One region of the Exiguobacterium sp. s143 genome, then DNA from elsewhere that is predicted to be linked to it. Evidence: riboswitches for the same ligand, from Rfam matches in the RefSeq annotation. Region 1 holds a riboswitch; the other holds the start of a gene.
The links. A riboswitch is a leader RNA that binds a small molecule or an ion and turns the genes downstream of it on or off. The one in region 1 is predicted to bind thiamine pyrophosphate.
Positions count from the first base shown of each region.

Region 2: it holds a riboswitch for thiamine pyrophosphate, as region 1 does, so the genes downstream of both, KNQ03_RS10895 (thiamine phosphate synthase) here and thiT (energy-coupled thiamine transporter ThiT) in region 1, are expected to answer to the same signal.

Region 1 is NZ_JACSMX010000001.1:691,888-695,740, reverse strand. Features, by position in the region: gene pknB (Stk1 family PASTA domain-containing Ser/Thr kinase) at 1-261, shown strand, start outside; gene rsgA (ribosome small subunit-dependent GTPase A) at 287-1,192, shown strand; gene rpe (ribulose-phosphate 3-epimerase) at 1,195-1,851, shown strand; TPP riboswitch at 1,874-1,983, shown strand; gene thiT (energy-coupled thiamine transporter ThiT) at 2,045-2,605, shown strand; gene KNQ03_RS03895 (thiamine diphosphokinase) at 2,607-3,209, shown strand; gene KNQ03_RS03890 (amino acid permease) at 3,264-3,853, opposite strand, start outside.
Region 2 is NZ_JACSMX010000002.1:520,785-524,637, forward strand. Features, by position in the region: gene KNQ03_RS10885 (OsmC family protein) at 1-334, shown strand, start outside; gene nagZ (beta-N-acetylhexosaminidase) at 331-1,551, shown strand; TPP riboswitch at 1,608-1,710, shown strand; gene KNQ03_RS10895 (thiamine phosphate synthase) at 1,793-2,386, shown strand; gene KNQ03_RS10900 (FAD-dependent oxidoreductase) at 2,383-3,327, shown strand; gene thiS (sulfur carrier protein ThiS) at 3,324-3,524, shown strand; gene KNQ03_RS10910 (thiazole synthase) at 3,527-3,853, shown strand, end outside.

The sequences.
Region 1 (3,853 bases):
GCAACGTTCCCTGAAAAGGTCGTCTATGATGCGGTCAGCGAGAACGAGGACGAGGAACCACCGAAACAAGTCATCCGGATTGAGACGGAAGACGCGAAAGGGAAGCGGACCGTCATCGAGGAATCGATTGATCAAGATGAGACATTCGACGTGCCGGTGACGATTGATCCAGGAGAAGAAGGAAAAATTACGATCTATAAAGACGATACGGTGTATCGTTCAAAAACCATCACGTACAATCAAGCAAAAGACGCACAATGAATGTGATGAAAAAGGAGTGCATAGGATGACGGAACAACGCATCGAAGAGAATCGAGAAGGAACGATCATACGTCTGCAGGGTGGCTTTTATGATGTCATGACACCAGAAGGAGAGGTCCGTTCACGGGCAAGAGGGAATTTCCGAAAACGCGGCATCAGTCCAGTCGTCGGAGACGAGGTCGTTCTTCATATCGAAAGTGAGACAGGATATATTCTCGAAGTGAAGGAGCGGGACAACTTTTTAGTACGCCCTCCAGTCGCGAATATCGACCAGGCATTGCTCGTCGTCTCGGCGGCAGAACCTGATTTTTCAGCGCACTTGCTCGACCGATTTCTCGTTTTGATCGAAGCGAAGGAAATTCAACCCGTCATCCTATTGACGAAGATGGATTTGCTGGACGATGTTAAAGGACCGTCTGTCCGAGAGGCGATTGCCGCTTACCGGAAGATTGGGTATACGGTCATCGAGACATCAAGTGAGACGTTGGCAGGTATTGAGCAAGTCCGTCCGTTACTTGCTGGAAAAACGAGCGTTCTCGCCGGACAATCCGGTGTCGGGAAAAGTTCATTGCTCAATGCACTGGAACCCTCTCTTGATTTAGAAACAAGTGCGATCTCGAAATCACTCGGACGCGGACGTCATACGACGCGCCACGTCACATTGATGCCGCTTGCCGAAGGATTGATTGCCGATACGCCAGGTTTCTCGAACCTCGATTTTCCGTATGATATGGAAATCGAGGATGTACGGTGGAGTTTCCCTGAATTCGTGGCTGTACAAGATGATTGCAAATACCGAGGTTGCTTGCATTTGAATGAACCCGGTTGTGCCGTCAAGGAAGCCGTCGAAGCCCAAGAAATCATGTCCTCTCGTTATGAGAACTATGGTATGTTTATAGACGAAATCAAGAATCGAGCCCGGAGGTATTGAAGATGATTAAAATTGCACCATCTATCTTATCAGCAGATTTCGCGAATCTCGAACGCGATGTTAAAGCAGTCGAAGCAGCAGGCGCGGACTATATCCATTTTGATGTCATGGACGGTCAGTTCGTACCGAACATCTCATTTGGATTACCTGTGCTTAGCAGTTTACGTCAAAAGACGGATATGATTCTCGATGTCCATTTGATGATCGACCAGCCAGAACGTTTCGTTGAAGATTTCGTCAAGGCAGGGGCAGACATCGTGACGTTCCACGTCGAAGCGACGAATCATGTCCATCGTGTCTTGCAACAAATCAAAGCAGCGGGTGCAAAGGCAGGGGTCGTCTTGAATCCCCATACGCCATTATCAACGATTGAACACGTCCTTGAGGATGTCGATATGGTATTATTGATGACGGTCAATCCGGGCTTTGGTGGACAAGCCTTCATCGAGCGTGTCATGCCGAAACTCGCAGCACTCGCGCAAATGAAAGCAGATCGTGGGCTGACATTTGAAATCGAGATTGACGGTGGCGTCAATCCGGAAACGGCAAAGCTTTGCATCGATAACGGTGCGAACGTTCTCGTCGCTGGATCGGCAATCTACAATGCACCAGATTATGCGGAAGCGATCACTAGCATTCGTCAAGGGGCTGCCGTATAATAAGAACGAGAAAACGAAATATGATGACCGCAAGGGGTGTCGCTTGAAAAGCGGCTGAGAGGAGTCTTTTAGACTTTAACCCTTCGAACCTGTTCCGTTCAAACGGACGTAGGGATGTGGCGCACGCAGGCAGTACGGCGTTCGTCGTACTGCCTTTTTGCGTCCTCTCGTACAATGAAGGAGGAAAAATAGCATGAAACGGTTACAAATGATGATGGAAATTGCCATCTTCGCCAGTCTCGGAGTCGTCTTTGATTTACTGATTCCATTCAAAATGCCACAAGGTGGCTCGATCAGCTTAGCGATGTTACCGATCTTCGTCATGGCATTTCGCCACGGTGTCGTCGGAGGTGTCGTCACGGGAGCACTTGTTGGTACGATTCAATTGATGTTTGCCCCACAAGTCTTGACGATCGTTCAACCGATTCTTGACTATACGATTGCGTATGGTGTCGTCGGATTAAGTGGTCTGTTCGCGCGTCAAGTCAGACTAGCCGCGCGCAATGGACAAAAGAAAAGCTTGATGGCGTTCGTTCTCCTGGCGACGTTATTAGGAGCAGGGCTCCGTTATATCTGTCATGTCATCAGCGGAATCGTCTTTTTTGCCGAGTATGCCGAAGGTCCAGTCGTACCGTATTCATTGATTTATAACGCGACATACATGATACCGTCTTACGTTCTTTGTGGTGTCGTTGCGGGTCTTTTATTCACGACTGCGCCACGCTTACTACGTTATTCGGCACGAGGCGTCTGAGATGCGGGCGATTCTCGTCTGTGCCGGTCCGCGAGAAGAAGTGCCGGATTTACGGACGTTTTGTCAGCCGGGTGATTTTATCGTCGGTGTCGATGGTGGTGTTCAGACGATTGAATCGTTTGGGCTGACATGCGACCTGACGATTGGTGATTTTGATTCGCTTGGTTATGTACCAGAAGGGGCAATCGTTCATCCGGCCGAGAAAGATGAAACGGATCTCGAACTGGCACTTCGTACAGCATCAGAGATGAAACGGTTTGAGGATACCATCATCATCGGGGCGACAGGTGGGCGGCTCGACATGACCGTCCAAAATGTGTACCTGTTGAAGCGATATCCAGAGACCAGACTCGTGACGAAACGAGAAGAGGTGCGATACTTGGCTGAGGGAACGTATGCAGTCGAAGCAGGGAGCTATCATTATCTTTCTTTCATTCCACTCGTACCATCGACTTTAAGCTTATCCGGAGTCAAATATCCACTCGATGCACATCCCGTACCCGTCGGAGGTTCCTTGACCGTCAGTAATGAATGGCGTGCGTCAGAAGCGAAAGTAGAGCTCCACCAAGGAGAACTATTGATGATGCGGACGCTTAAGGAATAGAACAAGTATAGGAAAGAGGCCGTGGACAAATCCACGGCCTCTTTTTGTATGAAATTATTCTTCGAGTTGAGAAGGAGCGACACGGATGTCGCTTTGGGCAGATAGATGTTTTCCTTTGACGAAGAGATGATAACTTCCCCACATGACGAGGAAGAAAGGAACACCGATGTATAGAGCGATTCGTTGATCCGCTTGAAACGCAAGACTGACGAGGACGACGACGTTTAACGTCAGCGAAATCAGTGGTAACACCGGATAGAGTGGTGTCTTGAATTTCAGTTCGGATAAATCGTGTCCGTTTCGGACGAACTGACGACGAAACGCGAGCTGAGAAGCAGAGATGGAAATCCAACCGACTTGAGCGCCAAGTCCGGCTAAGGACAAGAGCCAAATGAAGACGGTATCCTCTGCGAAAAACGCGGTCAGGAGCGATAACATCGCAAACATCATCGTAAAGAGTAAAGCACGCATCGGCACACCACGTGCATTGACGTAAGATAATTTCTTTGAAATCATCCCTTCTTGCGCCATCGCCCATAACATCCGGGTCGCCGCATATAATCCGGAGTTTCCGACGGACAACAAAGCTGTCAAGACGACGATATTCATCAAGTCAGCAGCATAAGGGATGCCGATCGCATCAA
Region 2 (3,853 bases), on a different contig from region 1:
CGGTGGTGAAAACCAAGCACCACGACCGACCGAACTCTTGCTACATGCCGTTGCCGGCTGTACTGGAATTGATATCGTCTCGATTTTAGAGAAGATGCGCTTGACGATCACCTATTTCGAAATGGATATCGAAGGAGAACGGGCAGAGGATCATCCGCGGCGTTTTACGTCGATCTCGATTCATTACCGGCTTGAAGGTGATCTCCCGGAAGATAAGGTCCGTCGTGCCATCTCTTTATCAAAGGATAAATATTGTTCGGTCTCGCAATCCCTGAACGCTGAGATTTCCGTCTATTATTCGATTAATGGTGTGCGAAGCGAGGATCCTTTGTGAAGAAAACCGTACTGATCGGTTGTCTGTTGCTTGCAGGGTGTGCACAGGAGACGACGGAACCAACGAAACCATCACAACCGGAAACGAAGCATCCGACAGAAGAAAAGAAACCGAAGCCTGAGCCGACGAAAGAAGAACGACAACAAGCACGATTAAAGCAGCAACTTGAAGCGATGTCGACGTCAGAAAAGATCGATCAACTGCTCTACATCGGAGTCGCCGGCACGGAACTTTCAGCAGCTGACCGGAAACTGTTAAAGACGCATGCGATTGGTGGGGTCTTACTGCTCGGCGGAAACATCACGTCGGAAGAGCAACTCTTGACGTTCACGCGTGCGATTCAAGAGACGAACCAAAAACCGTATGCGTTCGTCGGGATTGATGAAGAAGGCGGACGCGTCAGCCGGGTACCGGATCAACGATTACGTCTACCGACGAGTCAACGGATGGCGCAAGGAGCAGATGAAGTGAAAATGGAAGACGTCGGACGTACGCTCGGACATTTGTCACGTTTTTATGGCTTCAACATGGACTTCGCGCCGGTCCTTGACGTCAACAGTAATCCGAACAATCCGATCATCGGCGACCGTGCGTTAAGTGCTGATCCGAATACCGTCGCGACGCTTGGTACGGCACTGATGCACGGGATGCAGGAGACGGGAACGATTCCGGTCGTCAAACATTTTCCCGGTCACGGCAATACGAGTGTCGATTCCCATGTCGGGCTACCGAAAGTGACGGCATCAAAGGAAGAATTGAAGCGGACGGAGCTGTTACCGTTCCAAGAAGCGATTCAAGAGGGCGCCGAGATGGTGATGGTCGCCCATATTCTCTATCCCGCGTATGACGATATGAATCCGTCCTCGCTCTCAAAGCCGATCTTGACTGACCTCTTGCGTCAACAACTCGGATTCAACGGTGTCATCATCACGGATGATCTCGTCATGGGGGCGATCACGAAACAATATGGTCTCGCAGAAGCGGCACGTCAGTCGCTCGTCAATGGAGCTGATATGGCGATGTTTTCAGAGGCAGGTGCTTACACAAAGGTCCATGCTGAAGTGATGCAAGCCGTCAAAGACAAAACGCTGACGCCGGAGATGCTCGATGCCAAAGTAATGCGCATCCTGAAGCTGAAGCAGACGTATGCCGACAGCCAAGAGCAACAGCGACCAACGAAATCGGAACTGATTCAGCAAGTGGAAGCGCTCAACTAGGACTAGCGAAGCAAAGCGACTCATGCTAGACTAATGGGGCAAGCCAATTAAACACGAAAAGACACTAGGGGAGTCTCCCAGCAGACTGAGACGGAAGTATCCGGACCCTTTGAACCTGATCTAGTTCGTACTAGCGGAGGGAAGTGGCTCGAAACCTTAGATATCCTTAGCGCTTCAGCGCATTTTCGGACCACTCCCTTCAACATCGGGAGTGGTCCTTTTTCGTATGGAAAGGAAGAACATGATGCGTCTACATCTGATTTCGACAGGATCCATCCATCCGATTGACGAAATAAAGACTTTTCAATCGCTTCAACCTTATACGGATCAGCTACATCTACGTGAACCGAACTTGTCAGCAGCAGAATTACTTGATCTGATTGACGCACTCCTTGCGCATGGTTATTCGCTTGATCAGTTAACCGTTCATGACCGGGTCGATGTCGCCCATGTCGCCGGCATCGGTGTGCAGTTGACGCGCCGTTCCTTGCGTGTCCGCGATGTGCGACGTCATTTTCCGGACCTCGTCATCGGGAAATCCGTTCATTCACTAGCAGAGGCACTAGCAGCAGAAGCGGAAGGAGCCGACCGACTGCTGTACGGTCATATTTATTCGACAGCGTCGAAGCCGAACATGCCACCACGAGGGATTGACGCCTTGAAGCAAGTCGTCACCTTCACGACGAAACCAGTCATTGCAATCGGCGGGATCACACCAGAACGCATGCCTGAAATCGCAGCGACCAGGGCAACCGGAATCGCTGTCTTATCGGGTATTCTCGGTCAATCGGATCCACTCGCCGCCGTCAAGCGTTACCAGGGGGTTCGCGTATGACGGATCACATCATCATCGGCGGCGGAGTCATCGGGTTGACGCTTGCTTACGGTCTCGCCTGTCAGAATGAATCCGTCGTCGTCTTAGAACGTGGAACATGCGGACAAGGGACAAGCCGAGCGGCTGCCGGGATGCTTGCGACGGACATCGAGCTGAGAGCAGAATTGCATGCACTTGCCGCGCGAAGTCGTCGTCTGTATCCACTGCTTGCACGTCGTCTCGAGCGAGAGACAGGCATCGATTGTGGGTACCGGGAACAACCGTTTTTGTTAAAACGTAAAGGACGCGAGCATCTGTTTCCAGCTGTCGGTCAAATCGATCCACGACGACTGACGACTGCATTGATGTATGCCTTACACGCACGTGGCATATCGATTGAAGAACAGGTAGATGTCACACGCATCGAAGAGAGCGATGACTTCATCAAGGTCGAGTCGAACGCGGGAACGTGGACCGGACGAACAGTGACGGTCGCTGCCGGACGCGGGTCGCAAGCCTTGCTCGATACAGCCGGCATTTCGATCGCGACATATGGGGTCAAAGGGGAATGTCTCGCCGTCCGTCTCGCGGGTCAGCCGTTACGCTCGATCCTGTTTGATGACGCCGTCTACCTCGTTCCGAAAGCAGACGGTCGGATTTTGATCGGTGCGACCGAACTGCCGCACGACGAGACGATCGGTGTCAGTGTCGCAGGGGTCACGTCATTGCTTCAAGCAGCAGAACGACTGTATCCACCGATTCGTGACGCGGTCATCGAAGAAGTCTGGTCCGGTATACGACCACAAACGGCGTCCGGCTTGCCATATATCGGAGTCGCCGATTCATCCCGTCGGATCTTCCTAGCGACGGGGCATCATCGGCATGGCATATTACTCGCACCGGCGACAGCGGAAGTCTTGGCAAATACATTACGGTTGATTCAGAAGGAGGAAGTCCGATGAACATTACGATTAACGGCAATGACCACACGATCGATCAGATTGAAACGATCGAGGACATGCTCACACAACTCGGCTTAGGGGAAAAGCTCGTCATCGTCGAACAGAATCGACAAATTATCGATCGCATGGCGTATGGTCAGACAGTCGTTCGGGACAATGACACATTTGAAATCGTTCATTTCGTAGGAGGAGGATAAACATGCTGAAAATTGGAGAAAAGACATTTGAATCACGGTTATTACTCGGAACAGGGAAATATACGGATGCTACGGTACAGCAAGAAGCAATCGATGCGTCCGCTTCACAAATTTTGACATTCGCCGTCCGTCGGCTCGATATTTTCGACAAACAACAAGCGAATTTCTTGGAGTCACTTGATTTAGCGAAGTACGATCTACTACCGAACACGGCCGGAGCGAAGACAGCGGAAGAAGCTGTCCGACTTGCGAAGCTTGCGCGGGCATCCGGTATGTGTGACATGGTCAAGGTTGAAGTGATTGGTTGCGATAAGACGTTACTACCTGAT